Regions from separate parts of the Sphingobium sp. WTD-1 genome, predicted to be linked through region 1. Evidence: riboswitches for the same ligand, from Rfam matches in the RefSeq annotation. Region 1 holds a riboswitch; each other region holds the start of a gene.
What was found. Region 1 has a riboswitch for cobalamin ahead of N6H05_RS03230 (ferredoxin-like domain-containing protein). Riboswitches for the same ligand answer to the same signal wherever they lie in the genome.

Region 1 (7,790 bases):
CAAGATCGAGCTGGCCGTTCCCATTGGGGCCACGGCCCGGCACCGCATCATTGATGACAATCGACTGAACAGGAATGACACCGCTGAAATCCGCCGACTGCGACGCAACGACGGGCGCGCCCAGGCCAACCAGCGTCGAACTGACGCCATTGGGATTGTTCGGCGAACTTTGCGCCAGACCGGTATGGCCGTCGATCGACAGCGTGACGCGGTCGTTAATCTCCCACTTCGCGTTCAGGCCATAATCCTGGAGCCGATTGCGTACCCCGCGATATGCCTGTTCGAAGGCCGCGTCCTTAACGCCCGCAATATTTTCCTGCAGAAATGTGGTGGTCGCAATGACGGGATTGCCGTCGAACTCCACCTGCGCGAAGGGACGATTGAACCAGTTGCCCTGGCTCGCCCGCTGTTCGCTCTGCTTGTTCTGCGCAAACAAGGCATCGGCGGTGAAGGTCAGCGTCTCGGTCGGACGGAATTGCACGACCGCCGATCCGTTGATGCGCTCGCGCGAACCTTGCGAATAAAAATAGCTGCTGTCATTGGGCACCGACACCAAGGTGTTGGGGTCGGTCGGCGCGTTCTTGATCTGGGTGCTGGCGTTGACGAAGCCGTTGGCCGGATCGGCAAACTGGCTGTAGCGGCGGATGTTCCAGCCATTGACCGTCGCGCCGCGGCTCGAGAAATTGCGCTTCTGGTAGCTGCCGAAGATCGACACGCCGAACACTTCATTCTCGTCGCGCCAGCTCAGCAGGCCCGATGCTTCGGGCGTGATCTTGGCCGGGTCGCTCAGGCTCTTTTCGACGCTGGTGTCATAGAGCGCCTTGACGCCGATCGTGCCGCTGAAGCCCGCCTCGCGTGCGTCGAGCGGCTTGCGGGTGATGACGTTGATCGACGCGCCGATGCCGCCCGACGGGATCGCCGCGCGACCGGTCTTGTAGACTTCCAGCGTGCTGACGCCTTCCGATGCCAGATTGCCGAAGTCGAAGGAGCGGCTGGTGCCCGAAGAATAATCGGCGTTCGAGTCACCGCCGACCGTGGTGACATTGGCCGACGGCAGCGCGCGCCCGTTCAGCGTCACCAGGTTGAAGCCGCCGCCAAAGCCGCGGACCGTGACCTGAGACCCTTCGCCATTGACGCGGTCGATCGACACGCCGGTGATACGCTGCAGCGATTCCGCCAGGTTGGTGTCGGGGAACTTGCCGATATCTTCGGCCGAAATGGCATCGACCACACCGCTCGAATTGCGCTTGATGTCGATCGCGCGATCAAGGCTGGCACGCACGCCGGTGACGATGATGTCGGCTTCGGCATTCTGGACGGCGGCGTCCTGCGCCTGCGCCACCATTGGTGTAACGCTATACGTTAGCGCTATCAGAGACGCGCAACGCATGAATCTGGAATATGGTAAACCCATTTCAGAATCCTCCCTTTTTTACAGCTCGCCCACATCGAGCCTTATTGGACGTTCATGCTAGCCTAATGGCCAGCGTTGTCAATTATGATGCTATGATCGGTTAAAGTCCCTAAGGGTTTGATTTACAGATTTATATTTTACTGAAAATAATGGTTTTTTATGTTTTATTGTGCATTGCAAAAAATATTCTACCGGTGCGCATTTTTTGACTAGACCAATTCTGCGAGACAATAGCGGCGCAGGAATTCGCGATGGCTGGGCATCTCCGCCACGACCCCGGCAATGTCCTTGCGCATCCGCGCCAACTCCTCGCGCAGCTGCGGTTCGGGCATCATCGCCGCAACATGATGATAGCCGCGCGGGTGCATGCCCTGACCCAGCAGCACCGACGACCAGCTGTCGACCCGGAACAGCTCATGCCCCAGTTGATAGGCGCGGCCATTTTCCTGCCACAGCGCCAGTCTTTCCTTCAGGCTGTCGGGTATCTCCATCGTCCGGCAATGATCCCAGAAGCGGGAATCGTCGCGCTGGGTCACATGATAGTGAAGGATGATGAAATCGCGGATATTCTCGAATTCCAGCCGTGACTTGCGGTTGAAATGGTCGAGCAGCGCGTCGTCGAACCCGTGGAAGGGGAAATCCTCGATCAGCCGCGTCACCGCCACCATCATCAGGTGGATGCTGGTCGATTCGAGCGGCTCGATGAAGCCGCCGGCCAGCCCCAGGCCGACGCAGTTCTTGTGCCAGGCCCGGGTCCGCGTGCCGGTCTTGAACCGCACCAGCCACGGGTCCACGATCGGTTCCCCCTCGATCTCCGCCAGCAGCCGGGCATGCGCCTCGTCGTCGGACATGAAATCGCTGGCGAAGACGAAGCCGTTGCCGTCGCGATGCTGCAGCGGGATGCGCCAGCGCCACCCCGCCTCATGCGCGATCGCCGACGTATAGGGCTGGGCCGGGCCGTCGGAGGTGGACTGGACCGCGACCGCACGATCGGTACGAATCCACTGGCCCCAATCCTCGAACCCGACGCCCAGCGCCTCGCCCAGCAGCAACGATCGAAAACCGGTGCAGTCGATGAACAGGTCGCCCTCGATCCGCGTGCCCGATTCCAGCACCAGCGCCGCGATATGCCCGCTCTCGGGCGTCAGTTCGACATTGCGGATCTTGCCTTCGACCCGCTTCACCCCCGCCGGCTCGGCCAGGCTGCGCAGGAAGCGGGCATAGCGCGCGGCGTCGATATGATAGGCATAGCTGGGCGCGACCGAACTGCTGAGCGACATGCGATTGGCCTCGCCCGCCATCCATTCCAGGCAATATTCGCCCAGTTCGCCGCCAAAGCCCTGCGCCCTGGCATGCAGCCAGAAATGGTGGAAATCTGCCATCCAGCTCCATTGCAGCCCGATCGTGCCGAACGGGTGGATATAGCGGTCGCCGACCTGCCCCCAATTCTTGAACTCGATGCCCAGCTTCACCGTCGCCTGCGCCTCGGCCATGAAGCGGTCCTCGCGGATCTTCATCAACTGGTGGAAACCGCGGAAGGTCGGCACGGTGGATTCGCCCACGCCGATGGTGCCGATCGCGTCGGACTCGACGAGCGTTATGTCGATCAGCGGCCCCAGATGGCGGACCAGCGCGGTCGCCGTCACCCAGCCGGCGGTGCCCCCGCCAGCGACGACAACCCGCTTCACCACCCGGTCGGACGTCGGAAAATCTGCATACATGTCGGTCAATCCAGCAGAAGGGGAGAAAAATTTGGCATTCAGCGGTCAGGCGGCACCGGCATTCGACGTCGCCGAGCGGGGATCGACATCGTTGTCATTCAAGCCATCGATCGGCCCGCCCAACATCTTCTTCCGGGACAGGATATCGATCGCCGGGGATGTCATGATCGTTGTCACGATCGTCATCAGCGCCAGGATCGCAAACAGCGCTGGTCCGATAATGCCGCGCTGCAACCCGATATTGATGACCAGCAATTCCATCAGTCCACGCGCGTTCATCAGGGCGCCAACGGCAAGGGCCGTAGGATTATCCTGACCCGTCATACGGGCAGCCGCCCAGCATCCGCCTCCCTTGGCCAGGATCGATCCTGCCAGGATGGTCAATGCGACAAACGCAAGGACGGGTGTATCTACCATCGTCAACCGCGTGTTGAGCCCGGAAAAAGTGAAGAAGAGCGGAACGAGCAATAGTGTCGTGACCGGCTCCAGCCTGACCTTGATACCCCGAGCAAGAAGGCCGCGTGGCATGACAACACCCAGAAGGAAGCCACCGAAGACCGAATGCAAGCCCGCCGCATCCATTGCCCAGGCACTGGCGGAAAACAACATGACCACAACGGCAAGCAGGGGAAATGTAACCCGCCCCTCCCGCTCGGCCCAGCGGGCCAGGGGGCGCATCAGACCAGGTGCCAGAAGCAGCATGACTGCGGCAAATAGCCCGCCACCGCCCAATGCCTTGACCGCGATCATATTGTCCACACCGATGCAGGCGAGCAGGATCGCCAAGATTGACCAGGCGATAGCATCGTCAATCGCGCCGGCGGACAAGGCCAAGGAAGCCAGCGGGGTATGGGCCAAGCCACGTTCGTTGATGATCCGTGCCAGCACCGGGAAGGCAGTGATCGATATCGCGACCCCCATGAACAAGGTCGCCTCGAAAGCGGTCACCATGTGACCAAACATCTCAAGCTGCAGCAGCCAGGGCGTGAGAGCGACCGCGACCAGGAAGGGCGCGACGATGCCACAGAGCGACACGGCGACCGCGCTGCCGGCATGGCGATAGAAATGGTCCCTGCGAAAGCCGAGACCCACCAGGAACATGTAGAGGCCGATCCCGATCTGGGCGGCGATATAGAGGATGGGCTTCGTCTCGGCCGGAAAGATCAGGGACTGGGCCTGAGGCGCCACGAGACCGAAGAAGGACGGGCCAAGCAGGATGCCGGCAATCATGTCGCCGATCACCCGCGGCTGATGAAAGTACGTGCCCGCCAGCCAGCCTACCAAACGGCAGGTACCAAGTATGACAACCAGCTGTAACGCCAATGCCGCGCCTACATGGACGATATCCATGCCCCTCCTTAACCCCATGCACCGTTCTTCGGGAATCCCACCTCCCGAGACGCATTCTCAATATGAAGAATGGCATGATGCAGAATTGGGACAAGTGTTTTTCGCAGCTCTGCGATCGATTGGCCGATGTGCTTGGCTTGTGCAGGCTTTTCGATTATTGGCCAGCCTGTGCTTCGGGAGCAATCCTGGTGCACATGAAAGCGCCGGTGTTCCGCAAGGAACCTAATCGGGAATGCGGTGCGGGGCTTTGCTCCAAATCCGCGGCTGTCCCTGCAACTGTAAGCGGATAGCGCGACATGCACGCCCATTGGGGCAGCCACTGGACAGCCATAAGCCGGTCCGGGAAGGCGCATGTCGGGCAACGACCCGCAAGCCAGGAGACCGGCCGGCGCTTTGTCGCTCTTGTCCTGGTCCAGGGAATGGCCATGGCACGGTCCTTCTCCGTCTGGGCGACGAAGCTGTGCGGCTGGGGCTGCACGCTCGCGCGTCGACGGGTGCTGCTCGCGCCTGCCCGCCTTTGCGCGTCGACCGGTGCTGCCGGCAAGCCCCCGCCATGTTCGTCGTCGCGCGCCAGCGCCGTTCCCCCAGCGGGACGGCCGGGAGAGAGGCATGGCTATTGTCAGGGGCTGGTGCCCGGATGCCTGGCGGCCGATGATGGCCGGCGACGGCCTGTTGCTGCGCGTCAAGCCGCCATTGGGCCGGCTGGCCCGTGACCAACTGATCAGCCTGGCGGCATTGGCCCGCACCCATGGCAACGGTCAGATCGATCTCACCCGCCGCGCCAATCTCCAGTTGCGCGGCCTGGATGAACGCAGTTGGCCCCGGCTGCGCGATCACCTGATCAACCTGCGCCTGGTCGATGCCGATGCGGAAGCTGAAACAGCCCGGAACCTGATGATCGCACCGGGCTGGCGCGCCGGCGACGACAGCGACCGGCTCGGGCGGGCGTTGCTCGCTCGCAGTCATGAATGGCCGCGTCTGCCTGCCAAGGTCGGCGTCATCATCGATGCGGGCCCGGCACCCATGCTCCACGGCGAACCGGGCGATTTCCGGATCGAACGGGGCATGGGTGGGAGGCTTATCCTGCGCGCCGACGGCCGGCATGCCGGCATGCCCTTGACTCGCGATCGTGAAATCGACGCATTGCTCGCCTTGGCACACTGGTTCGTCGAGAGCGGCGGCTCGGCGGCGGGACGCATGGCCCGCCACGCAGTCCCCTTGCCCGCATGGGCCGTTGGCACAGTCATGCCTACCGCACCCTCGCCAGCACCCATGCCCGGACGATGGGCCGGCGGCCTCGCCTGCGCCGTCGCCTTCGGCCGCATCACCGCAACAGCGCTGGAACGACTGGGCGACCAGCCGGGCTGGACCGCACTTCGCCTGACGCCATGGCGCATGATTCTGGTGGAAGGGGATGTAGAGGGCATCTTGCCCCCCGGCCTGTCATGCGATCCCACCGATCCGCTGCGCCATGTGGATGCCTGCCCCGGCTGTCCCGAATGCCCGCAGGCCAGCGTCGAGACCCGCATGCTCGCATGCCGGCTCGCCCCCCATGTTGCTGGCCGGCTCCATGTCTCGGGCTGCACCAAGGGCTGCGCGGGCATAGCCCCGGCCGATGTCCTGCTTACCGGCCACGATGGCCGCTACACCCTTAGTTTCCCGACCACCGACGCTGCCGCGCCGGCACGGACCGCCCTCTCCATCGCCGACATCCTGGCCCATTTCGGAGCGCATTGATGCCCCATGACTATGAAAGGGACGGCAGTGCCATCTATCGCCAGTCCTTCGCCACCATCCGCGCCGAAGCGGACCTGACCGGCTTTTCTTCCGATGAGGAACCGGTGGCCGTCCGCATGATCCATGCCGCCGGGATGGTCGATCTGGTGCATCATATCCGCTTCTCGCCCGGTTTTGCACAGGCGGCGCGCAACGCATTGGCGGCCGGCGCCCCGATCCTGTGCGATGCACGCATGGTGTCGGAAGGGATTACGCGGACGCGCCTGCCGGCCGACAATCCAGTCATCTGCACGCTCAACGACGACGCCGTCCCGGGCATGGCCAGCACGATCGGCAATACCCGATCGGCGGCGGCGCTGGAGTTGTGGCGTCCATATCTGGCCGGCGCGCTGGTCGCCATCGGCAACGCCCCAACCGCCCTCTTCCATCTGCTCGACATGCTGGAAGCAGCCGACTGCCCACGCCCCGCCGCGATCATCGGCTGCCCGGTCGGCTTCGTCGGCGCCGCAGAATCGAAGGCCGCCCTGTGGCAGGGCGCCCCGGTGCCGTGCGGCATTGTCGAGGGCCGGCTGGGCGGCAGCGCGATTACCGTCGCGGCCGTCAACGCGCTTGCGAGCCGCGCGGAATGAGTAGCACCATGGGCCGGATATATGGCGTCGGGCTTGGTCCGGGCGCGCAGGATCTGCTGAGCGTGCGCGCCGATCGGCTGGTGCGGGACACGCGTCACATCGCCTATTTCCGTAAGGCCGGCCGCCCCGGCCAGGCGCGCGGCATCGTCGCGGACATGCTGCGCAACGATGCGGTCGAACTGGCAATGGAATATCCCGTCACGACCGAAATCCCGCTGGATGATCCGCGCTACAATGCCCGGATGTCGGTCTTTTATGCCGACTGTACCGATCGGCTGCTGGCGATCGCGCGGGCCGGCGAGGATGTCGTGGTCCTGTGCGAAGGCGATCCCTTCTTCTACGGCTCCTTCATGCATCTGCACAGCCGGCTGTTGGGCCATGCCCCGGTCGAAGTGGTGCCCGGAATCACTGGGATGGCCGGTGCCTGGCATGCCACCGACATGCCCTTCACCTGGGGCGACGACGTGCTGACCGTCGTCATGGCCACCCTGCCCGAGGAGGAACTGGTACGGCGCATTCGCGATACCGATGCACTGGTGGTGATGAAAATCGGACGCCATCTGGCAAAGCTTCGCCGCGCGGTCATGGCTGCTGGGCGGACCAATGCAGCCTGGCTGGTCGAACATGCCGCCATGCCGGGCCAGCGCGTCACCCGCCTGGCCCAGGCCGATCAGGTTACGCCCTATTTTTCGATCCTGCTGATCCACGGCCAGGGGCGCCGGCCATGAGCGGCTGGATCGCAGTCGTTGGCCTTGGCCCCGGCGACGATGATCTGGTGACGCCTCAGGTCCGCGCTGCACTGGATGCCGCGACCGACCTAGTCGGCTATATTCCCTATATCGCGCGCGTCCAGCCGCGGCCCGGTCTGGTCCTCCACCCGTCCGACAATCGGGTTGAACTGGACCGGGCGGCACTGGCCCTCGATCTGGCAGCACAAGG
Region 2 (7,790 bases), 240 kb from region 1:
GGGCCATGTGAACAATGCGGTGTGGGTGCAGTGGATGGAGCAATTGTCGGTCGAACATTGGATGACCGATGCCGACCCCGCTCATGTCGATGCCTATATCTGGGTGGTGACCCGGCATGAGGTCGATTATCGCGGTAATGTGACCGAGGGCGATGTCGTGTCGGGCCGCACCTGGATACCGGAAGGGCCGCGCGGCGCGCGGTTCGACCGGCTGATCGAGTTCACCGGACCGGACGGCAAGGTGAAGGTGTCGGCCAAATCCACCTGGGCGATGATCGACAAGGAAAGCGGCCGGCTGATGCGGGTGCCGGCCGAAGTCGCCGCCAACTTCATCGAGGGCTGAGCCGGCCCAGCTTCAGCGGGCGCTGACGGCCTGGGAGAGGGCGCGGGCTGCCTGCACATAGGCCGGTCCGCCGCACACGGTCCAGGCCTGGGGCAGGCTGATGCGCGCTATGTCGCGCAGCACGGGATGGTGCAGCATTTCGGTGCCCTGGTCGGTGATGCGGTCGGTCGCGCTCTCGACGATCAGATAATCCGGTCGGGCCGCGACCATCTCCTCCAGGCTGACCTGCGCGATCGCCGGCTTGCCAAGGTCGGCGGCCAGGTTGCGCAGGCCCGCCCGCGTCATCAGGTCGTCGACCAGCGTGCCGGTGCCGGTCATGTAGCCGCGCCGCTGATAATAGGCCGCGACTTTGGGCTTGGGTGCGCGGGGCAGGGCGGCGAGTTCCCGGTCCATCCGCGCGATCATCGCTTCGCCGCGGTCGGCATGGCCGATCGCCTGCGCCACCGTGCGGATCGAGGTGACGATATCGGCATAGCTGTCCGCGCTTTTGAGGTCGACGGCGGGATAATGCTGGGCCTTGAGGATCGCGATCGCCGGATTGCGCCGCGCCGGCATGCCGATCACCAGATCGGGGTTGGTCGCCAAAATCTGCTCGGCCGATCCGTCGAGGATGGGCAGGCCCTTCGTTACGGCAGCCACCGCCGACATCTGTCGATCGCCGGCGTTATGGGTCAGGCCGGCAATCTGGTCGCGATCGGCCAGCGCGACCAGCAACTGGTCGGCGCACAGGTTGAGTGACACGATCCGTTGCGGACGTTTGCCTGCATTAGCAGGCTGGCGCGCGGTGGCCGCCCATAATGTGGCGCCACCGATGAGGGCGATCAGCAGGGCGATCATCCCCTTACCGGGGCCGATGGGCGCAAATATCCGCATGGCCACCTCCCTTAGCCCGCGCGCTCCTCCAGGCAAGGAAGATTGACGCTCCAGTCGGGCTCGCCTATCGCCCGGACTGCGACAGGTTCCCCAGTAGCGGGGATGAAAAGGGAATGGGGTTCAAGACCCCGGCTGCCCCTGCAACTGTGAGCGGCGAGCTTTTGTGCCACATGCCATTGGGACCGCAAGGTTCTGAGAAGGCGGCATGAATCAGCGATGACCCGCGAGCCAGGAGACCTGCCCGTCGCGGTCGTCCTTCGCGCGGACAGGGTGTGCCGAGCGGACGGGGGTGAACCCGCGTGGCGACAGGTGGACCGCAAATTGCGGGGACCATGTCGCGCCCGGCCGGGCACCGATATCGTCCCTGGGATGCGGTCCCTCGTCCGGGGGCTTATATGTTCAAATATCTGACTTTCTGTTCTTTCCTTCTCTCCACCACCGCTTTCGCCGAAGAGGCGCAGCAGGCGCCACCGCCCGATGCCGCCGCCGATGCCGGCGCATCCTCGATCCTCGTCACCGCGACCCGCCTCGCCACGCCGGTCGATCAGGTGCCGGCCTCCGTCACCGTGCTCGACAAGGCAGCGATCGACCGAGCACAGGATCTGGGCGTCACCGAATTGCTGCTGCGCACGCCCGGAGTCAGCATCTCGCGCAATGGCGGCTATGGCACGGCGACGTCGCTGCGCATCCGCGGCGCGGAATCCGACCAGACCGTGGTGGTGATCGACGGCGTGAAGCTCAACGATCCCTCTTCGGCCGGCGGCGGCTATAATTTCGCAAACCTGCTGGCCGGCGATGCCTCGCGCATAGAAGTGCTGCGCGGTCCCCAGTCGACCCTGTGGGGCAGCCAGGCGATCGGCGGCGTCGTCAATGTCGTCACCGCCATGCCCGAAAAGGCGCTGGAGGGCAGCTTCGACATCGAGGCGGGGTCGCGCGACACGGTCAGCGCCCGCGCGGCGCTGGGCGGCAAGACGGGGCCTGTCAGCTGGCGGATTGGCGGCCAGAGTTTCACCACCGAGGGCATTTCGGCGATCAGCCCGGCCTTTGGCGGCAAGGAGAAGGACGGCTACACCAACCGCAGCGTCACCGGCCGGGTCGAGGTTGCGCTGGCGGATGGGATCAGCGCGGACCTGCGCGGTTATTATTCCGATGGCCGTGTCGATTTCGACGCGACCAGCGCGGACAGTCCGGCCTATGGCACTAATCGCGAATTTGTCGGCTATGCCGGCCTCAATGTGGCGCTGTTCGATGGCCGGTTCCGCAACCGTTTCGGCTATGGTTATACCGACACCGATCGCGACAATTACGACCCGCGCAACCCGCGCAAGCAGACGTTCGACGCAGCCGGGCGCAACCAGCGGCTGGAATATCAGGGCAGCTTCGCGATCGCCGACGGCTGGACCGCGCTGTTCGGGGTGGAGAATGAGAATAGCCGCTTCCGCAGCGTGTCGCCTTCGGCGTCGCTTTCGGTCCCGATTCCCGATCCGGCCCGCGGCAAGGCGGAGATCACCAGCGTCTATGGCCAGCTCAATGCCCAGCCGATTACGGGCCTGACCCTGACCGGCGGGCTGCGCTATGACGATCATAACCGCTACGGCGGCCGCACCCTCTTTTCCGCCGGTGGCGTCTGGGCGCTGCCGACCGGGACGGTGCTGCGCGCCAGCTATGGCGAGGGGTTCAAGGCGCCGACCCTCTATCAGCTCTTTTCCGAATATGGGAACCAGGCGCTTGATCCCGAACGCGCCCATGGCTGGGAAGCTGGCGCGGAGCAGCGTTTCTTTGGCGAGAAACTGCGACTGGGCGCGACCTGGTTCGATCGGACCACGACCGACCAGATCATCTATAACAGCTGTTCGTCCAGCTCGACCGATCCGCTCTGCTTCACGCCCGGCACCACCACCCGCCGCTATGGCTATTATCTCAATGTCGCGCGCGCCAAGGCGCATGGCATAGAGGCGCAGGTGGCGGTCGAACCGGTCAAGGGGCTGACCATCGACGGCAATTATAGCTGGACCGTGGCGGAGGATCGTTCGGAAGGGACCGCGAACGAAGGCAATTGGCTGCCGCGCCGGCCGCGCAACAGCGCCAATGGCGCGATCAGCTATGCCTGGCCCTTCGGCCTCACCACCGGCGCGGCGCTGCGCTGGTCCGGCCACAGCTATGACAATGCGGCCAACACGACGCGGCTGGACGATTATACGCTGGTCGACCTGCGCGCCGAATATGCGTTCACCCCGGCGTTGCGCCTGTTCGCTCGCGTCGAAAATCTCTTCGACGAGAATTATATGACGGCCTATCGCTATGGCACGCTCGGCCGGAGCATCTATGCCGGCTTCCGGGGGCGCTTCTGATGCTCCGCCCCGTCGAACCCGGCCCCGCCATCGTCACCTGCAATACCTGCCGTCATTCGGCGACGATGCGAGACGATGGGGAGGGCGTGCGCGGCGGGGCACGGCTGGCGGAGGCGCTGCGCAGCGTGCAGGCCTCCGACCCGCGCTATGCCGCCGTCGCGGTGCAGGACATGCCCTGCCTGTTCGCCTGCCAGGATCATTGCACCGTCCATCTGCGCGCGCCGGGCAAGGTCGGCTATGTAATGGGGCGGTTCACACCGGATGCCGATGCGGCGCGCGCGATCCTCGATTATGCCATTGCCTATGCCGCCAGCGAGCATGGCCGCGTCGCCTTTCGCGAATGGCCCGAAGGCGTGAAGGGCCATTTCATCACCCGTACCCCGCCGGAAGGATTTGTCGTCGAATGAGCTTCGCCTCGATCACCGATTTCGAAAATGCCCTGGCCAACCTGCCGCCGGCCGAGGAACTGGCCAGTACGGCTGCACGCGCGCGGCAGGCCGAACTGACCAAGCCATTGGGGGCGCTCGGCCGGTTGGAGGATGTCGCGATCTTCATGGCAAGCTGGCAGGGGCGCGCGGTGCCGCGCCTGAAGCGTGCCCGTGCCGCGATCTTTGCCGGCAATCATGGCTTCACCGTCCATGGCGTCAGCGCCTATCCCGCCGCCGTGACCGCGCAGATGGTCGCCAATTTCGCTGCTGGCGGCGCGGCGATCAACGCGCTGGCCGGTGTTGCCGGGCTGGAACTGGCGGTGCGATCAATCGATCTGGACCAGCCAACGGCGGACTTCACCGTCGCGCCCGCCATGACCGAGGCGGAGTGCCTGACCGCGCTGTCGATCGGCGCGGCGGCGGCCGAAGAGGATCTGGACCTGCTGGTCGTGGGCGAAATGGGGATCGGCAATTCGACCGCCGCCGCCGCCCTGAGCGCCCGCAGCTTTGGCGGTGCGGTGCGTGACTGGGTTGGTCCCGGCACGGGCGTCGATGGCGAGGGGATCGCGCGCAAGATCGCGACGATCGATCGGGCACTCGCCTTCCATGCCGATGCGCCGGACGGTGCCTTTGAAACGCTGCGCCGGCTGGGCGGACGCGAACTGGCGGCGATTGCCGGCGCGGTGCTGCGGGCCCGCCAACTGGGCGTGCCGGTGCTGCTCGACGGTTTCATCAGTTGCGCCGCGATCGCGCCGCTGGTGGCGCAGGTGCCGGCCTTTGCCGACCATTGCCTGGCCGGCCATTGCTCGGCCGAGCCTGGCCATGGCCTGCTGCTGGAGCGGATGGGCCTTGAACCGCTGCTGCGCCTCGACATGCGATTGGGGGAAGGCAGCGGCGCGGCGGTGGCGGCCAATATCGTCCGTGCGGCCGTAGCCGCGCATAGCGGTATGGCGACCTTTGCCGAGGCGGCGGTGTCGACCGCGACATGATGGGCATGCCGCTCCATCTGCTGCGGCATGGCGCGCCCGAGACGCCCGGCCTGTTGCTGGGGCGGACCGACAGCGTGCCGACGCGCGCGGGCATCGATGCCTGTCTGGCGCAGGCGGAGGGGCTGGAGATCGAGATGATCGTGACGTCCGACCTGCAGCGCGCCCGGCAGGCGGCAACCGCGATCGGCGAGCGCGCCGGTTTGCCGGTGTGGGTCGATCCGCGCTGGCGGGAACTGGATTTCGGCATCTGGGATGGCCTGGCCCCGGCCGATGTCGATCCCGAGGCGCTTGCTCGTTTCTGGCAGGATCCCGATGGCTTCGCGCCGCCGGGCAGCGAGGGATGGACGGCATTGCTGGGGCGGATCGCCGATGCGGTCGAGGATCTGCCGCGCGTGCCCACATTGGTACTGACCCATGGCGGGGCGATGCGCGCGGCGCTGGCCCATCTGTGCGGGTTCAGCGTGCAGCAGAGCTGGAGCTTCGGCCTGCCCTATGCCGCCTTGCTGTCGCTGGAACGCTGGACCGGGGAGCCGCCGCTTGCCCGTATCACGGGCCTGCGCCCATGAAGGGGCTGGTCCTTGCCATCCAGTTTCTCACCCGCCTGCCGATGCCGAAGGTGACAGCGAACGAGACAGACTTCGCACGGTCGGTCCGATGGTTTCCGGCGGTCGGCGCGATTGTCGGTCTATCTGTCATGTTCGCTGTCAATCTTGCTGTTCGCATCGATCCCTGGATCGGGGCGCTGGCCGGGCTGCTCTGCTGGGTCGGCGTGACCGGGGCGCTGCATCTCGACGGGTTGGGGGACATCGCCGACGCCTGCGGCGCGGTGCATAAAGGGCGCGACCGGCTGCTGGCGGTGCTGGCCGACCCGCATGTCGGCAGTTTCGGCGTGGTGGCGATCGGCCTGCAACTGATCGCCAAGCTGTTGCTGCTCCATGCCTTGGCGGAACGGGCTATGATGCTGCCGCTGCTGCTCATTCCCTTTGCCGCGCGGATCGGGCCGTTGCTGTGGGCGCGGATGCTGCCGCCGCTGCATGCCGGGCTGGGCGCGCGCTTTGCCGATGCCGTCAAAACAATCCACATCGCCCTGTGGATAAGTCTGTTGATAATCGTATCCTGGTGGTTGCCAGCCCTGCTCGCAGCGCCGCTGTTGATGCTGGTCTGGGGCCTGTGGCTGAAGCGCAGGCTGGGCGGCATTTCCGGCGATGGCCATGGCGCCGGTATCGAACTGGTTGAAAGCGGGCTGCTTTTCGTCGTCCTGATCACGAGCGGCACGACATGACGACACGCTGGACTTGGCATGGCGGCGGCGTGGCGGCGGCGAGCGCGCATTTCGGCGGCGCGCCCGAAAGCTGGCTCGACTTATCCACAGGCATTAATCCCCATGCCTGGCCCGGCGCGGCCGAGCAGGCGATCGACTGGCGCGCCTTGCCCGACGAGCAGGGACTGCGCGCGCTCGAACAGGCGGCGGCCGATCATTTCGGCGTCGCGGCCGATCATGTCTGCGCGCTGCCGGGGACGGAGGTTGGCTTGCGCCTCGTTGGCACTTTGCTCGACGGTTTGGTCCGCCATGCCAGCCCGGCCTATCGCACCCATGGCGTCATGGTGCCCGGCGCCGCGCCGGTCGATCTCGACCATCTGGACCATGCGGATGGGCAGACGCTGATCCTCGCCAATCCCAATAATCCCGACGGGCGCATCCTTGGCGTGGCCGATCTGCTGACCCTGCTCGACCGGCGCGGGTCGGATGGCTGGCTGGTGGTGGACGAGGCCTTTGCCGATGGCCATCCCGGCATCAGCCTGGCGCCCTTCCTGGCCGACGATCGTCGCCTCATGCTGTTGCGCTCCTTCGGCAAGTTTTTCGGGCTTGCCGGCCTGCGCCTCGGCTTTCTGGTGGCGCCGCGCGCGATCATCGCGCGGGTGCGGGACAGGCTGGGTGCCTGGCCTGTGTCGGCCGCCGCCATTGCCATCGGTACGGCGGCCTATCGCAATACCGCTTGGATAGAAGCGATGCGCAATCAACTCCAGCGGGAGGCGCAGGCGCTCGACGCGCTGCTGTTGCGCTGCGGTTATCAACCGATCGGCCAAAGCCCGCTCTTTCGCCTGATCGAAACGCCCCATGCCATGGCCCTGTTCGAGCGGCTGGCAGGGCAGGCGATTTTGACCCGGCCGTTCGATGCCCAGCCGCACTGGCTGCGCATCGGCCTGCCGACCGACGCGATGGGCCTGGCCCGACTGGAACGGGCGCTGCGCCATGGCTGATCCGGTTGCCTTGCTGGCGCTCGCGCTCGACGCAGCGGCCGGCTGGCCGGCGGCGCTCTATCGCCGGGTCGGCCATCCGGTCGGCGGCTTTGCGCGGCTTATCGATCATTGTGCTGCGCGCTGGAATGATCCGGCGCATGGCGCTTTCGCCCGGAAAATGGGCGGAATGGCGACGGTGTTGCTGTTGCTGTCGGTGGCGGGCGGTGGCGGATGGCTGGTCCAGTATCTGCTCCGCTTCTGGCTGCCCGAACCATGGAGTTGGCTGTTGATCGGCCTGCTGGCCTATCCGGCGCTGGCGCTGCGCAGCCTCTATAGCCATGTCCGCGCCGTCCATCGCGCGCTGGCGGCCGATGATCTGTCGGACGCGCGCGAGGCGGTCGGCATGATCGTCGGCCGCGATACGCAATCGCTCGATGAAAGCGGCGTCACCCGCGCCGCGATCGAGAGTCTGGCGGAAAGCTTCTGCGACGGCGTCGTCGCGCCCTTCTTCTGGCTGCTGCTGCTGGGTCTGCCGGGCGTCTGGGCCTATAAGGCGGTCAACACG
Region 3 (7,790 bases), 870 kb from region 1:
GGCCGGGCGCCATGGTCAGGTCGACGCCGCGCACCGCCAGATGGCGGCCCAGCCGGACGTCCAGTTGCTCGGTCGACAGGGTCACCATAGCCGCCGCTCCCGCATCAGGTGAATGAGGAAGACGGGCACGCCCAGGATCGCGGTCAGCACGCCCAGTTTCAATTCGCTGCTGGTCGGGATGATACGCACGCCGATATCGGCCAGGGTCAGCAGCACCGCGCCGCCCAGCATCGAGGGCAACAGCAGCGCGGACGGCGACCGATCGGTCAGCGGCCGCACCAGATGCGGCACGATCAGGCCGACGAAGCCGATCGATCCGGTCACCGCCACCGCGCCGCCGACGCCGATCGCCACCCCCGCCATCAGCCGCAGCCGCGCCCGCGACAGGTCGACGCCCAGCGCCCGCGCGCCATCCTCGCCCAGGGTCAGCGCGTCGAGCGCACGTCCGTCATAAAGCAGCAGCGCCGCGCCGACCGCGATGCAGGGCAGCGCCAGCAGCAGATGGTCGATGCTGCGATTTTCCAGGCTCCCCATAAGCCAGCTCATGATCTCCATCGCGGCAAAGGGATTGGGCGACAGGTTGAGCGCCAGGCTGATCCCCGCCCCCGCCAGCGTCGCGACGGCGATGCCGGCCAGGATCAGCGTCAACGGGCTTTCCGACGGCCCGGCAAGCAGGAACAGCGCACCGATTGCCGCCAGCGCCGTCACGATCGCCAGCAGCGGCAATGCCATCGGATGGAGTTCGGACAGGCCGAAATAGAGCGCGATCACCGCGCCCAGCGCCGCCGCATTGGATACGCCCAGCACGGCGGGTTCGGCCAGCGGATTGCGCAGATAGCCCTGCAATGCCGCGCCCGACAGGCCCAGCATGGCGCCGACCAGCAGTCCGATCGCCATGCGCGGCAGGCGCAGGTCGATGACGATCGCGCGCGCTACCATGTCGCCACCGCCCGCCAGCACCGCCAGGATGCGGGCCGGCGCGATCGTCACCGATCCCAGCGCGACCGACGCGATGGCCGCGACCAGCAGCAGGGCGATCAGCCCCGGCAGCAACAGAGCATGCCGCCGCCCCTTAGAAGCGGACACGCACGCCGCCATAGGCCGACCGGCCATAGGTGCCATAGCCATAGGCGGTGGCGTAATCCGCATCGAACAGATTGTCGATCCGGCCATAGACTTCCAGATGCGCGCCCACCGGGAAGGACGCGCGCAGACCAGCCAGCGCATAGCCGTCGAGCCGGCGGGTGTTGGCCGTGTCGTCATAGCTGTCGCCGACCATGGTCAGGGTCGCGCCGGTCGACAGGCCGAAGGCCCAGAGATAGTCGGCCGACAGGCTGACCGCATTGGCGGCGCGGCGCGGCAGGCGATTGCCGTCGGTGGCTCCGCCCGACCGGTCGCGCGCATCGACATAGCTGTAGGAGGCCGCCACCGTCAGCGCCTCGACCGGCTTCAGCGTCAGCGTCGCTTCCACGCCCTTGGCGCGGGTCCGGTCCAGATTGCCATAGGTGTAGGTCGCATAGTCATAGTTGATCTGGTTGCGGGTATCGCGCCGGAAGGCGGTCAGCGACAGCACCGCCTTGTCCCCGTCCAGGCTCTGGTCGAAGCCGATATCATAGCTTTTCGAGCGCTCCGGCCGCAGCGCGCTGTTGCCGCTATAAGTGTCGTAGAGCTGATAAAGGGACGGCGCCTTGAACCCCTCGCCATAGGAGAGGCGGATATTGGTCGCGCCGGCGTTCGGCGTGTAATTGGCGTTAGCGCCAAAGGTGGTCGCGCCGCCGAACTGGCTATGATCGTCATGGCGCAAGCCCCCGGTGACGGCGAGGCCGGTGAGCGGCTTCACCACCGCCAGTGCATAGACGCTGTCGATGTTCGCCTTCGCGCTCGCTATGTCGCCAAAGCCGAAATACTCATAGTCCGGCCGCTCATGCTCATAGCCGAAGATCAGCTTGGCCTGATCCACCGGGGCATAGACGCCTTCATATTCGAAGCGCAGATTGGTGCCCGAATAGCCATAGTCCGGGTCGGTGCCGCGCACGAAATAATAGTCGCGATCGTTGCGCAGCCAGGTGACGGCGGCGCGGTTGGTCAGCTTGCCGTCGAGCAGCGCCAGGTTGATCCCGGCATAGCCGACATATTGGTCCAGCTTGCTGACGTCGCTGCTGTCGGCCGGCGCGCCGAAGAAGCTGTCATAGTCGAGATCGGCATGGATATAATAACCGCGCAGGTCGAGGCTCAGAGTGTCGGAAAAGGCGATCTTCAGCTTGGCGTTGGTGGCGATATTCTCATAGCCGTCCTTCTCCACGCCGCCGAAGGACCGGCCGACCGAGGAAATGCCGTCGGTGTTGAAATAGGCGACGCCGACGCCGCCCGACACCGCGCCACGCGTGCCCGACACATCGGCCTTGGCGTTGAGCGTGTCGCTATAGCCATAGTCGGCCGAGGCATTGACCTCGAAACCCTCGCTCGGCGCGCCGGTCATCACATTGACCACGCCGCCGATCGCCTGGCTGCCATAGACCACCGAGTTGGAGCCACGCAGCACTTCGATCCGGCGGATATTGCCGGTCAGCAAATGACCGAAATCATAGCCGTCGCCGATGCCGCTCGGGTCGTTGACCTTGACCCCGTCGATCAGCACCAGCGTCTGGGTCGTCTCCGCGCCGCGCAGCGACACGCCGGTCACGCCGCCGGTGGAGCCGTTGCGGCTGAAGCGGACGCCCGGCGTGGTGGCGAGCAGGTCGACGACATCGACCGCCTGGCGCGTCCTGATCGTGTCGGCATCGATCACCGTGATCGCCTGGCCGACCTCGTCGCGCGGCTGTGCGATGCCCGAAGCGGTGACGACGATATCGTCATCCTGGGCCAGTGCCGGCGTAGCGGCCAGCAATGCGATCAGCGAAATCCCCAACATCTTCATTTTATCGTCCCCCGGCGTCCGTCGATTTGGAACCGGGGCGTCCGCACAAGCGGTCGCTGCATGGGGATCGGGAAGACGCCAGCGCCCCGCCCCACGCACCGATGCGGCCCCGGCCGCCATGGGCGTCGCTCGACGGAAACACCGCGCCATGGCCATCCCCTGGGCCAGGGCAAGAGCGACCAGACGCCGGCAGGTCTCCTGGCTCGCGGGTCAGGGCAGCGATGCGCCAGCCTTCCCGGACTCGTCCGTCCAGTGGCCGGTTCCGGCCCTCCCCTTTTGAAGAGCCTGGGAACCCTGCGCATCGCGCTCACCGCTTACAGTTGCAGGGACAGCCGCGGATTTGGAAGGGCTGCGCCCCCCCCGCACCGCATTCCCGTTTTCAGCCCTTGCGGGCACCGGCGCGATCATGCGCGTCCGGGGCTTTTGACCGCCCCGGCGCGCGGCCCCCATAAGCCAAAGCACAAGCCCTGCCAAGCGGGCCAGGATCGCCCCGGCGGATCGTTGCGCGGCGCCGGCGGGCGGCTATGCAGGGGCCTCTTGCCGGGAGACGCCACATGACCGATTCGCTTGCCATCACTGCCGCCGACGTCGCCGATGCCGCGCGGCTGATCGCGCCGGCGGCGGTCCGCACCCCGCTGATCGAGAATGCCGCACTCAACGATCATTGCGGCCGGCGGGTGCTGGTGAAGTTCGAGGGCGCCCAGCATAGCGGATCGTTCAAGTTCCGCGGCGCCTATAACCGCCTCGCCCGGCTGAACGATGCGGAACGGGCGGCGGGCGTCGTCGCCTGGTCCTCGGGCAATCATGCCCAGGGCGTCGCCTTTGCCGCACGCCTGCTCGGCATACCGGCAACGATCGTGATGCCGGCCGATGCCCCGGCGATCAAGACCGCCAACACGCGTGCGATGGGGGCTGAGGTCGTCCCCTATGACCGCTTCACCCAGAGCCGCGAGGCAATCGCCACCGCCCTTGCCACCGAACGCGGCGCCACCCTCGTCCCCTCCTTCGACGATCCCTTCATCATCGCCGGCCAAGGCACGATCGGCCTCGAAATATTGGAGCAGGCCCAGGCCGCCGGCGCCGACCTCGCACAGATTCTCGTCTGCTGCGGTGGGGGCGGGCTGGTCGCGGGCACGGCCACGGCGGTCAAGGCCGCCCGCCCCGACATCAGCGTCTATGCCGTCGAACCCGCCGGCTTCGACGACACGGCTCGCTCGCTCGCCAGCGGCGTGCGGGAAAGCGTCTCGCCCGACGCACGCAGCATCTGCGATGCGCTGCTGGCGCCCAGCCCCGGCACGCTGACCTTCCCGATCAACCACGCCCTGCTCGCCGGTGGCCTGGTCGTCAGCGACGATCAGGTGCGCGACGCGATGCGCTTCGCCTTCACCACGCTCAAGCTGGTGGTCGAACCAGGCGGCGCAGTGGCCCTCGCCGCCATGCTCGCCGGCCTTGCCCCACCCACCGAAGGCGCCACCGCCCTTGTCATCTCCGGCGCCAATGTCGATCAGACCGCCTATGCAGCGATCATCGGCGGGGGCGCCTGATCCAGACATTGTTTTGTCATCATTTCGCCCTACCGCACCGCCCCTGAAGCAGGAGCCGCGGGGGGATAATAAACATGCTTGGATTGATGTTCGCGGCTGCTCTCGCCAACTCGACTCCGGTCGACACCGGGCGCAGTTGGCTGACGGCTCGTGACTATCCGGCTGATGCCCGAAAGCGGGGCGAGGAAGGCATACTCTGGTTCGTCATCCTTGTTTCGCCGGAAGGTCGGGTCGTGCGTTGCGATATCGTCCAGTCGCAACTGTCATCGGAGCTAAACGACAAGACCTGCTCCCTCGTCACAGCGCGCGCGAAATTCCGACCAGCGACCGACGAAACGGGCGCCCCCGTCTATAGTGAGTGGCAGACCCGTATGGAATGGTTTCTGCCCAGCCAGCGCTGGCCGCCCACGACACAAAGCATCACGATGCCCGTCGACATGGAAATACAGGTCCAAAAGCTTCCCAAGGGTGCGCGCGAAAAAAGCGTCGGCCTCGTCGTTAAGATCGATACTGACGGGCATGTCACCCATTGTCAGGGCATCAAGCCCGACAAGAAGGACGCCAAATTTGTCAACGTCGCTTGCGCCCAGGCCCGCGCTCTTACACTGGAAGGCGGCAAAGATAATGACGGCCGCCCTATCCCCTTCGTCCGCGCCATGCTCGTCGCTTTCCGAGTTCCTGCCCAATAGCCGTACGCACCCACAGCCAAGACTCGCCTTTTCCGCCCCGCCACACTAAATGCGGCGCCATGATGAGCCGCTTTTCCAAGATGCATGGTCTGGGCAATGATTTCGTCGTGATCGACGCGCGCCAGGCGCCAGTCGCGATGACGCAGGCGCGCGCCCGCGCCATTGCCGATCGCCATGCCGGCATCGGCTGCGACCAGTTGATCGTCATCGGCGATGCCGACCCCGGCGACCAGGCCGACGTGTCTATGCTGATCTTCAATTCCGACGGTTCGGAGGTGGAAGCCTGCGGCAATGCCACCCGCTGCGTGCCGCTGTTCGTCGGCAAGGACGTGCTGATCCGCACCAGGGCCGGGCTGCTCGACGCCAAGGGCGTGGCGGGCGGCGCCAGCGTCGACATGGGCGCGCCCCGTTTCGACTGGGACGCGATCCCGCTCGCCTATCCGATGGACACGCTGACGATGTCGGCCAGTTGGGAAGACCTGCCCGCGCCGGCCGCCGTCAATGTCGGCAACCCGCACGTGATCTTCTTCGTCGAGGATCTGGACGCGGTCGATTTCGAGCGCCTCGGCCCGCTGATCGAGCATGATCCGCTCTTCCCCGCCCGCGTGAACGTCAATTTCGCGCAGGTCGTCGGCCCGCAGCATCTGCGCCTGATCGTCTGGGAACGCGGCGCCGGCCTCACCCGTGCCTGCGGTACCGGTGCCTGCGCCACCGCCGTCGCCGCGATCCGCCGCAAGCTGATGGCCGGCCCGGTGACGGTCAGCCTGCCGGGCGGCGACCTGGAGATCGACTGGGCGCCGGGCGGCACGATCCGCATGACCGGCCCCGCCACCCATGTGTTCGACGGCGAGGCGGACTGGGACCGCTTCTGACATGGCCCCCATTCTCATCGTCATTGCGAGCGTAGCGAAGCAATCCACCGCGCTGACGTGGATTGCTTCGCTACGCTCGCAATGACGGGGGGCAAGATATCGATGCCCGGTCCCGACATCATCACCCTGGGCTGCCGGCTCAACATCGCGGAAAGCGAAGCGATCCGGGAGATGGCCGGCGCGCAGGACGATCTGATCGTCGTCAACAGCTGCGCCGTGACGGCCGAGGCCGTGCGCCAGACCCGGCAGGCGATCCGCCGCGCCAGGCGAGACCGCCCCGACGCCCGCATCCTCGTCACCGGCTGCGCCGCCCAGACCGAACCCCAGACCTTCGCCGCCATGGCGGAAGTGGACGGCGTGATCGGCAATCGGGAGAAGCTGGAGGCGGCATCCTATACCCCGTCATCCCAGCGAAGGCTGGGATCTCAGGCCGGATGGAGCGCCCTGTCGCAAAAGACCCCAGCCGTCGCTGGGGTGACGGAAGAAGAAGCAAAGGTCAACGTTTCCGACATCATGGCCGTGCGCGACACCGCGCCGCACATGGCCAGCGCCTTTGCCGAACATGCCCGCGCCTTCCTGGAGGTGCAGAATGGCTGCGACCATCGCTGCACCTTCTGCATCATCCCCTATGGCAGGGGGAACAGCCGCTCCGTCCCCGCCGGCGCGGTAATCGACAAGGCGAAGCAACTGGTCGATGCGGGTTACAGCGAGATCGTGCTGACCGGTGTCGACGTCACCAGTTATGGCCCCGACCTGCCGGGCAGCCCCTCGCTCGGCCAATTGGTCGAACGACTGCTGCGTCATGTCCCGGACCTGCCCCGGCTGCGCCTTTCCTCGATCGACAGTGTCGAGATTGACGAGCGGCTGTTCGACCTCATCGCCCATGAGCCGCGCATGATGCCGCATCTGCATCTCTCGCTACAGGCCGGTGACGACATGATCTTGAAGCGCATGAAGCGCCGCCATGCCCGCGCCGATGCCGTGCGCATCGTCGAGCGGGTGAAGGCCGTCCGCCCCGACATCAGCATCGGCGCCGACATCATCGCCGGCTTCCCGACCGAGGATGACGCCATGTTCGCCAACAGCCTGGCGCTGGTCGCCGATTGCGACATCGTCCATGGCCATATCTTCCCCTATTCGCCGCGCACGGGAACGCCCGCCGCGCGCATGCCCCAGCTGGATCGCGCCACCATCAAGGCGCGCGCCGCTTTGCTGCGCGATGCCTGCGCGGCCCAGCGCGACGCCTGGCTCGCCCGCCTGGTCGGCACCCGCCAATCGGTGCTGGTCGAACGCAACGGCCTGTCGGGCCATGCGGAAAATTTCGCGCCGGTGCGCTTCACCACGCCCCAGCCCCCCTCCACGATCGTCGCGGCCCGCATCAGCGGCCTTGAGAATGGCGCGCTGATCGCGCAAGAGGCGCAATAATGACTGACACCGGCACCAGCTGGCGCGACCGCCTCTTCGGCGGCCTCAAGCGCACATCCGACAAGCTCGGCGAGAATCTGACCGGCCTTTTCACCAAGGCCGCGCTCGACGACCAGACCCTCGACGAGATCGAGGAAGCCCTGATCATTTCCGATCTCGGCCCGGCCATGGCCGGCCGGGTCCGCGATCGCCTGGCCGAAGGGCGCTACAACAAGGAACTGACCGAGGAATATCTGCGCGAGATCATCGCGGAGGAGATCGAGAAGGTGCTGGCCCCGGTCGCCCGCCCGCTCGAGATCGAGGCTTTTCCGCGTCCCCAGGTGATCCTGGTGATCGGCGTCAA
Region 4 (7,790 bases), 830 kb from region 1:
TCACATGCTGATGCACATGCATGCCGGGATGATGCGGGTCGTGACGGTCCGCCACGGGGAGGACGCTGCATGAAGGCGCTCGCATTCCTTCTGCTCGCCGCCGCCGCGCCGGTGCAGGCCCAGACGATGGTCCCCCAAATGGACCATAGCCAGATTGACCACAGCCAGATGGATCATGGGGCAATGGGCCATGAGATGTCGGCTACCGACGCAGCGATCCCGCAAGGCACGCTGCCGCCAGTGCCGACCGACCATGCCGCCGACGCGCTCTATGACCCGGCCGCCATGGCCCGCGCCCGCGCGGCGATGACCGCGGAAGGGGGCGGCATGACCTATTCGCAATGGATGCTCGATCGGCTGGAATATCGCGCCGGCAAGGGCGCGGACGGCTATGCCTGGGAGGGCGAGGGCTGGATCGGCGGCGACATCAACCGCTTCGCGGTCAAGAGCGAGGGCGAGGGGGCGTTCGGCGGATCGCTCGAACGGGCCGAGGTGCAGGCGCTCTACAGCCGGGCGATCGACCCCTGGTTCAACCTGCAGGCGGGCGTGCGGCAGGATTTCGGCGAAGGGCCGGACCGCAGCTATGCGGTAATCGGCATCGACGGCCTGGCGCCCTACTGGTTCGAAGTCGGGGTCGAAGCCTTCCTGTCGACCAGGGGCGACGCCCATCTGCGGCTGGAGGCGAGCTATGACCAGCGTATCACCCAGCGGCTGATCCTGCAGCCCGCCGCCGAGTTCAATCTGGCGGCGCAGGATGTGCCCGAACTGGGGATCGGCGCCGGCCCGTCCGACATCGAGCTGGGGCTGCGGCTGCGCTACGAGATTGCCCGCGAGTTCGCGCCCTATGTCGGCGTCAATTGGGAGCGCAAGCTGGGCGACACGGCCGACCATGCCCGTGCCGCCGGCGACAAGCCGTCGGCCACCAGGCTGGTGATCGGCCTGCGCGCCTGGTTTTGAGAGGCGCTTGCAGGTCGCCTGATATTCGATTATCGATCCCGCCGATCCCGCGCCGCACGGCATGGGATCATGATCGCGCCGGTGTCCCGAAAGGGGCTTAATAGGGAATGCGGTGCGGATGGCCCTCTCATGCAGGGTGTCGTCCAAATCCGCAGCTGTCCCTGCAACTGTAAGCGGTGAGCGCGATGTACATGTGCGGACGGCAGAATGCCCGATCCGCCAGCCACTGGGCCGGACGCTAAATCCTGCGAGGCCTGGGAAGGCCGTGCATCAAGCGATGACCCGTGAGCCAGGAGACCTGCCGGCGTCTGGTCGCTCTTGCCTTGGTCCAGGGGATGGCCGCGGCACGGTACCTTCCGTCTGAGCGACGAACGAGCGGCTGGGGCCGCTGCGACGACGCGCGTCGGTTGCCCTTGGGCGCCCGGCCGGCGCGTGTGTCGGACGTTCGCGCGCGTGCCGCTCGTGAAGGTTGCCCCCGCCCGTCGAACGCGGCGCCGGATGGGGGAATAAATGAAGTCCATTATCGTTTCGCGGGCCGCACTGGCCTTGTCCTTGTGCCTCGCATCGCCGGCTCTGGCCGATGAAGGGGAGGGCGACAGCATCGTCGTCACCGGCACCAGCCTGGAAGAGACGCTGCCGCAGCAGCTGTCGCGCTATGGCCATGCGATCGAGATCGTCACCGATACGCAGATCCGCGATGCCGCGGCGATCGACACCGCCCGCGCGCTCGAAGCGGTGCCGGGCCTGTTCATCCGGTCGCAGTCCGGGCCGTTCAGCTATGTCGACATCGCGCTGCAGGGATCGCGCGCCAAGGATGTGCTGTGGACGATGGACGGCATCCGCCTCAACAACCGCCTCTATGGCGGCACGTCGCCCAATGACACCATGGCCGCCAGCATGATCGAGCGGATCGAGGTGCTGAAAGGGGGCGAAAGCCTGTTCTACGGCACCCAGGCGGCGGCCGGCGTCATCAATGTCGTCACCCGCGATTTCAGCGACGATCTGGGCGGCCAGGTCAATGCCAGCCTCGACAGTTTTGCCGGCACCAGCCTGGACGCCTATCTGCGCGGCGCGATCGGCCAGCATCGCTTCGTGGTCTGGGGCAATCGCAGCCAGTCGGACGGCTATCGCCCCTATGACGTGATGCAGCCGAGCGCCACCGATCGCGCGCGCGGCTATGATCTCTGGTCGGCGGGCATCAAATATCAATATGATATCGCGCCGGACCTGCGCCTCAACGCGCTCTACCAGCACACCAAGGCCGATCTCGACAATATCAGCGCGACGCGGACCAAGGAGAGCCGCAACGACCGCAACGAGGAAGTGGCCAGCCTGCGCCTCGACTATACCGGCGAGGATGGCGTGCAATTCTTCCTCAAGGGCTATTTCCACGACTGGAAGACCGCCTATGTCCAGATCCGCAATCCCATTCCGGCGGGGCCGCCACAGGTCATCTACCCGGCCGGCACCTTCTGGGGCTATCAGGATTATGGCGGCAGCGCGGTGGTGCAGCTCAACATGCTGCGCGGCATCGACACGCTGATCGGCTATGATTTCCAGAGCTTCAACGGCCGCGACGACGTCCTGCTGATCGCGCCGACCGATGAACAGGTCCATGCCGGCATCTTCCAGTTGCGCACCAATGACGAATTGTCGAGCAAGGGGCGGATCGCGGCGGGCCTGCGCTACAACAAGGCGAAGGGATCGGAAAAGACGATCTGGAACGTCTCGGGTCGCTATGATGTCAGCGACGCGCTGTTCGTGGAGGCCAATGGCGGCACCTCCTTCGTGCTGCCCGACGCCTCGCAGCTTTATGGCAATGATCCCTGTTGCGAGGTCGGCAACCCGAACCTGAAGCCGGAGGAAAGCCTGAACCTCAACGCCGCGCTGGGCGGTGCGCTCGCCGGCGGTGCGATCCGCTGGAAAGCGACCTATTTCAACCGGCGCATCACCGACCTGATCGACACGACCTATGATGATCCGGCCTTTCCCGACGGCACCTATATCAACGTTCGCGACAAGGTGCGGGCCGAAGGCGCCGAGCTGGAGCTGAATGCGGACCTGAGCGGCGGCTGGGGCCTGTCGGCCAGCTACACCTATTCGCGCGTCCGAAATCAGGGCAGTTCGGTGCAGCGGGATCGCAATCCGGAGCAATATGGCCGCGCCGCGATCGTCTATGCGCCGCAGACCGGCCGCTTCGGCGCCAATCTGTCGGCCAATTGGGTGGGTGATGTCTGGTCGACCGCATCGGGCTTTGGCCGGATGAACTATGGCAATTATGCCGTGGTCGATGCGGGCGCCCATCTGTGGCTGGATCAGGCGCGGCGCAACCGGTTCGGCGTCAATGTCGAGAATCTGTTCGACCGCGACTACGCCTCCACCGGCTATCGTTCGGCGGTCAGCGATGCAGGAGTACTGGACGGCAGCAACAGCCGCTTCCTCTACTTCTACCGGGGCGTGCCGCGCACGCTGCGGGTCAGCTATGGCCTGAGCTTCTGACCATGTTGCGGACGGTCCTCCTGTTGCATCGCTGGCTGGGCATCATCATCGGCGCTGTCATGACGCTGTGGTGCCTGTCCGGCTTCGTGATGCTCTATGTCGACTATCCGCGCCTGACACCGGCCGCGCAGCTTGGGGGGCTCACGCCCCTCACGCTGTCGCCGGGGCAGGCGGGGACATTGCCCGACACCATGATGCTGTCCGCCGCCCGGATCGAGATGATGGCGGGGCGGCCCGTATTGCGGGTGACGCCGGCGCTCGATCCGACGCGGACCATCCCGCAGATGCGGGTGTCCGTCGGCACCCATGACTGGGCGTCGGGGAAACCGGTCGAGCAGGTCGATCCGCAAAATATCCACAGGATCGCGAGCGAATTCGGCCGCAACAGCGCCATTGCCGGCCCGCCGGAGCGGATCGCGCAGACGGAGATGGATCAGTGGACGGTCCAGACCTTCCGCCGCAACGCGCCGCTCTACCGTGTCGATTATGCCGATGCGGCCGGGACACAGGCCTATGTCTCGGGCAAGAGCGGGGAGGTGGTGCAACTGATCACCCGCTTCCAGCGCTTCTGGGGCTGGCTTGGCGCGGTGCCGCACTGGCTCTATCCCACGATCCTGCGGCAGGATGGCGCGCTGTGGAGCCAGGTCGTCATCTGGACCTCGCTGATCGGCTGCTTCCTGACCATCACCGGCCTGTGGGTCGGCATCGCCCGGCTGCGCCGCCGCCGCGACGGAAGCATCGGATCGCCCTATCGCGGCCTGTGGTGGTGGCATCATATGGCCGGGCTGTTCTTCGGCATAGTGACGCTGACCTGGGTGGCGAGCGGGCTGCTGTCGATGAACCCCTGGGGCCTGCTGGACAGCGAGGCGATGATGACGGAGCGCCAGCGGCTGAACGGTGACTTCGCTTGGGGCGATGCGCGCCGGGCGATCGCGGCGCTGCCCGCCCTGCCGCAAAGCACCGTCCGGCTGGAGGCGGTGCCCTTTGCCGGTGCCGTCCATCTGGTGGCGATCGATCGGGCTGGCAAGGCACAGCGATTCGACGCTGCTGGCCGGCCTGCCGCTTTGTCCGAAGCGGGCCTGCGCGCCGCGCTCCATGACGGTCCCGCGATTGGCTCGATCGAGCTGCTGCGGCAGGAAGACGCTTATTATTATGGTCACAAGGCCAGCGTCGCCTTGCCGGTGTGGCGTGTCATCCTGGCCGATGAGCAGGCGACACGCCTCTATGTCGACCCGGCATCGGGCCGCCTGATCCGCGCCTTCGACCGCAATGGCCGCGCCTTCCGCTGGCTGCAGGACGGGCTGCACCGGCTCGACTTCCCGCTGCTGCGCACCCGCCCCTGGTGGGACATCATCGTCCTGCCGCTGCTCGCCATGGTCACGTTGGTCTGCGGCACCGGCACATGGATGGGCCTTTCCAAGCTGCGGCGTGATCTGCGCCGCGTCCGCAATCGCCGGCGGCGCGCCTGCGCCGTGCGGCCCCTGATCGGAGAAACCGCATGACCGCCACCCCTTTGCAGGCGTCGCTTCGGCGACGCAGCATGCCGCTGATCGCGGCGCTCGTCCTTGCCAATCTGGCCGTCTGGGGCTGGGCCTTCGCCCTGTTCGGCGACCGACCGGTGATGATGGGCACGGCCCTGCTCGCCTGGGGCCTTGGCCTGCGCCATGCGGTCGATGCCGATCATATCGCCGCGATCGACAATGTGACGCGCAAGCTGATGCAGGATGGGCAGCGGCCGCTGACCGTGGGCCTGTGGTTCGCGATCGGCCATAGCGCGATCGTGCTGATCGCCGCGCTGGGCCTCGCCTATGCGGTCAGTGCGCTGGCCGGGCTGGAGCGGTTCCGCGCTGCCGGCGGCGTGGTGGCGACGCTGATCTCCGCCACCTTCCTGTTCGCCATCGCGATCATGAACCTCGTGATCCTGCGCCAGGTCTGGGTCACCTTCCGCCGGGTGCAGGCGGGCGGCAGCTATGTCGAGGCGGATCTCGACATGCTGACCGGCGGGCGCGGGCCGTTGTCGCGCCTGTTCCGCCCGGTCTTCCGCCTGATCTCGCGCCCCTGGCAGATGGCGCCGCTCGGCTTCCTCTTTGGCCTGGGCTTCGACACCGCGACCGAAGTGGCGATATTGGGCCTGTCCGCCGCGCAGGCGAGCGACGGCTTTGCGCTCGGCCCGGTGCTGGTGCTGCCCTTGCTGTTCGCCGCGGGCATGGCGCTGGTCGATACGGTCGACGGCATGCTGATGATGGGCGCCTATCAATGGGCGTTCGTGAAGCCGCTGCGCAAGCTCTACTACAACATCGTCATCACCGCCTTGTCGGCGGCGGTGGCGATCGGCATCGGCACGATCGAGACGCTGGCGCTGCTCGGCGACAAGCTGGGGCTAAGCGGCGGCATCTGGGACGTCGCCGCCACGCTCGGCGAGCATTTCAATGATCTGGGCTTCGCGATCATCGGCCTGTTCATCGCCTGCTGGATCGCCAGCGCGCTCTTCTATCGCTGGAAGGGCTATGACGCGATCGAACTGGCGCCGGCCGGGGAGGTGCGGGCTTAGCCTGAACCGTTCGCTTTGAGCCTGTCGAGAAGCCTATGGGCAGCGTTTCTCGACAAGCTCGAAACGAACGGATGTGGATGGTTGGTTCGGCTCAGCCTTCGCGCGCGACCTGGAAGCCGGCGAAGGACTGGCTGACCGGCATCAGTTCCAGCGTGTTGATGTTGAGATGCGCGGGCTGGTTCGCGACCCAGAGCAGGGTGGCGGCGATATCCTCCGCGGTCATCGGATTGGCATTGCCATAGAGGGTGTCGGACGCCTGCTGGCTGCCGGTGCGGACCAGGGTGAATTCGGTTTCGACCATCCCCGGCTCGATCGAGGTGACGCGCACGCCGGTGCCGTGCAGGTCCGACCGCAGGCCGAGCGAAAATTGGCGCACGAACGCCTTGGTGCCGCCATAGACATTGCCGCCGGTGTAGGGATAGGTCGCCGCCACCGAACTCAGATTGATGATCCCGCCCTTGCGCGCGACCAGGCCGGGCAACAGCTTGTGGGTGACGGTGACGAGGCCGGTGATGTTGGTTTCGATCATCTGCTGCCACTGGGCGAGGTCGGCCGACTGGGCCGGCGCGGTGCCGAGCGCCAGGCCGGCATTGTTGACCAGCATGTCGATCGAGCGGAAAGCTTCGGGCAGGCTGGCCAGCGCCGCATCGATCGCGGCTTCGTCGCGCATGTCGAACACCAGTGGGCAGAAGGCCTCACCGATTTCGGCGGCCAGCTTTTCCAGCCGATCGGCGCGGCGGCCGGTGCCGATCACCTGCCAGCCATCGGCGGCAAAGGCGCGGACGGCGGCTTCGCCGATGCCGGCGGTCGCGCCGGTGATGAGGACGGTCTTGGTCATGGGGCGCTCCTGTCTTTTGTCGTCAGCCCCATAGCGTGGTCAGGCGCCTCCGCCCAGCGCCTTCACCAGCGCGACGCTGGCGCGCATCCGCTGGGTCTGGGCGATCAGCACCGCGCGCTGGGCGTCGAGCGCATCGGTCTGGGCCGTCACCACCTCCAGATAATCCGACGCGCCGTCGCGATAGCGGGTCAGCGCCAGATCGCTGGTGCGCTGGGCAGCATCGGCGGCGCTGCGCTGGTGGCCGATCTGGTCGGACAGGTGATGATTGGCGGCAACCGCATCCTCGACCTGGCGAAAGGCGGTGAGCACCGTGTCGCGATAGCCGGCGGCCAGTTCCTCATATTCGGCGCGCGACATCTTCACCTGTGCGCGGCGCTTGCCGCCGTCGAACAGGTTGAGCAGCGCCGATGCCGGACCCAGGCCCCAGAAGCTGTTGGGTGTGCTGAACAGGTCGCCATGGGTGGTTTCCCACCCTCCGGTCAGGCCCAGCGTCAGCGTCGGGAAGAAGGCCGCCTTGGCGACGCCGATCCGCGCATTGGCGGCGAACATGCGCCGCTCGGCCGCTGCGATGTCGGGGCGGCGCTCCAGCAGTTGCGAGGGCGCGCCGGTCGGCACGTCCGGCGCGGCAAGCGGCTGGGTGCGGGCGGCGACGCTGAAGTCCGACGCGATCGCGCCGACCAGCGCGGCGATCTCATGCTCGGTCGCGGCGCGTTCATTGGCGATGGCGGAGATGTCCGCCTTCGCATTGTCCAGCACCGTCTTGGCGCGATTGACGTCGATGCCCGACGACACGCCGCCCTTGTGGCGCCGGTCGGTCAGGTCATAGGCCTTGCCGAACGCTTCGACCGTCAGGTGCAGCAGTTCCGCCTGTGCATCGAGCCCGCGCAGCCGCGCATAGGCGTCGGCGACGGCGGCCTGCAGGCTGAGCCGGGCGGAGGCGAGATC

Region 2: it holds a riboswitch for cobalamin, as region 1 does, so the genes downstream of both, N6H05_RS02080 (TonB-dependent receptor plug domain-containing protein) here and N6H05_RS03230 (ferredoxin-like domain-containing protein) in region 1, are expected to answer to the same signal.
Region 3: it holds a riboswitch for cobalamin, as region 1 does, so the genes downstream of both, N6H05_RS23990 (TonB-dependent receptor plug domain-containing protein) here and N6H05_RS03230 (ferredoxin-like domain-containing protein) in region 1, are expected to answer to the same signal.
Region 4: it holds a riboswitch for cobalamin, as region 1 does, so the genes downstream of both, N6H05_RS07245 (TonB-dependent receptor plug domain-containing protein) here and N6H05_RS03230 (ferredoxin-like domain-containing protein) in region 1, are expected to answer to the same signal.

What each region holds. Positions count from the first base shown of each region.
Region 1 covers NZ_CP119127.1:623,995-631,784, forward strand. Annotated here, with positions in the region: gene N6H05_RS03215 (TonB-dependent receptor) at 1-1,345, opposite strand, end outside; gene N6H05_RS03220 (tryptophan halogenase family protein) at 1,624-3,135, opposite strand; gene N6H05_RS03225 (cation:proton antiporter) at 3,181-4,485, opposite strand; cobalamin riboswitch at 4,673-4,889, shown strand; gene N6H05_RS03230 (ferredoxin-like domain-containing protein) at 5,095-6,222, shown strand; gene N6H05_RS03235 (precorrin-8X methylmutase) at 6,222-6,851, shown strand; gene cobI (precorrin-2 C(20)-methyltransferase) at 6,860-7,579, shown strand; gene cobJ (precorrin-3B C(17)-methyltransferase) at 7,576-7,790, shown strand, end outside.
Region 2 covers NZ_CP119127.1:385,930-393,719, reverse strand. Annotated here, with positions in the region: gene N6H05_RS02090 (acyl-CoA thioesterase) at 1-343, shown strand, start outside; gene N6H05_RS02085 (ABC transporter substrate-binding protein) at 356-1,216, opposite strand; cobalamin riboswitch at 1,283-1,475, shown strand; gene N6H05_RS02080 (TonB-dependent receptor plug domain-containing protein) at 1,612-3,567, shown strand; gene N6H05_RS02075 (DUF1636 domain-containing protein) at 3,567-3,974, shown strand; gene cobT (nicotinate-nucleotide--dimethylbenzimidazole phosphoribosyltransferase) at 3,971-4,984, shown strand; gene N6H05_RS02065 (histidine phosphatase family protein) at 4,981-5,550, shown strand; gene N6H05_RS02060 (adenosylcobinamide-GDP ribazoletransferase) at 5,547-6,266, shown strand; gene N6H05_RS02055 (threonine-phosphate decarboxylase) at 6,263-7,246, shown strand; gene cbiB (adenosylcobinamide-phosphate synthase CbiB) at 7,239-7,790, shown strand, end outside.
Region 3 covers NZ_CP119127.1:4,831,266-4,839,055, forward strand. Annotated here, with positions in the region: gene N6H05_RS23980 (ABC transporter ATP-binding protein) at 1-88, opposite strand, end outside; gene N6H05_RS23985 (FecCD family ABC transporter permease) at 82-1,086, opposite strand; gene N6H05_RS23990 (TonB-dependent receptor plug domain-containing protein) at 1,073-2,917, opposite strand; cobalamin riboswitch at 3,089-3,332, opposite strand; gene N6H05_RS23995 (threonine ammonia-lyase) at 3,472-4,461, shown strand; gene N6H05_RS24000 (energy transducer TonB) at 4,536-5,150, shown strand; gene dapF (diaminopimelate epimerase) at 5,210-6,022, shown strand; gene mtaB (tRNA (N(6)-L-threonylcarbamoyladenosine(37)-C(2))-methylthiotransferase MtaB) at 6,125-7,447, shown strand; gene ftsY (signal recognition particle-docking protein FtsY) at 7,447-7,790, shown strand, end outside.
Region 4 covers NZ_CP119127.1:1,454,518-1,462,307, forward strand. Annotated here, with positions in the region: gene N6H05_RS07235 (copper resistance system multicopper oxidase) at 1-73, shown strand, start outside; gene N6H05_RS07240 (copper resistance protein B) at 70-957, shown strand; cobalamin riboswitch at 1,020-1,277, shown strand; gene N6H05_RS07245 (TonB-dependent receptor plug domain-containing protein) at 1,468-3,456, shown strand; gene N6H05_RS07250 (PepSY-associated transmembrane domain-containing protein) at 3,459-4,958, shown strand; gene N6H05_RS07255 (HoxN/HupN/NixA family nickel/cobalt transporter) at 4,955-6,007, shown strand; gene N6H05_RS07260 (SDR family NAD(P)-dependent oxidoreductase) at 6,099-6,845, opposite strand; gene N6H05_RS07265 (efflux transporter outer membrane subunit) at 6,885-7,790, opposite strand, start outside.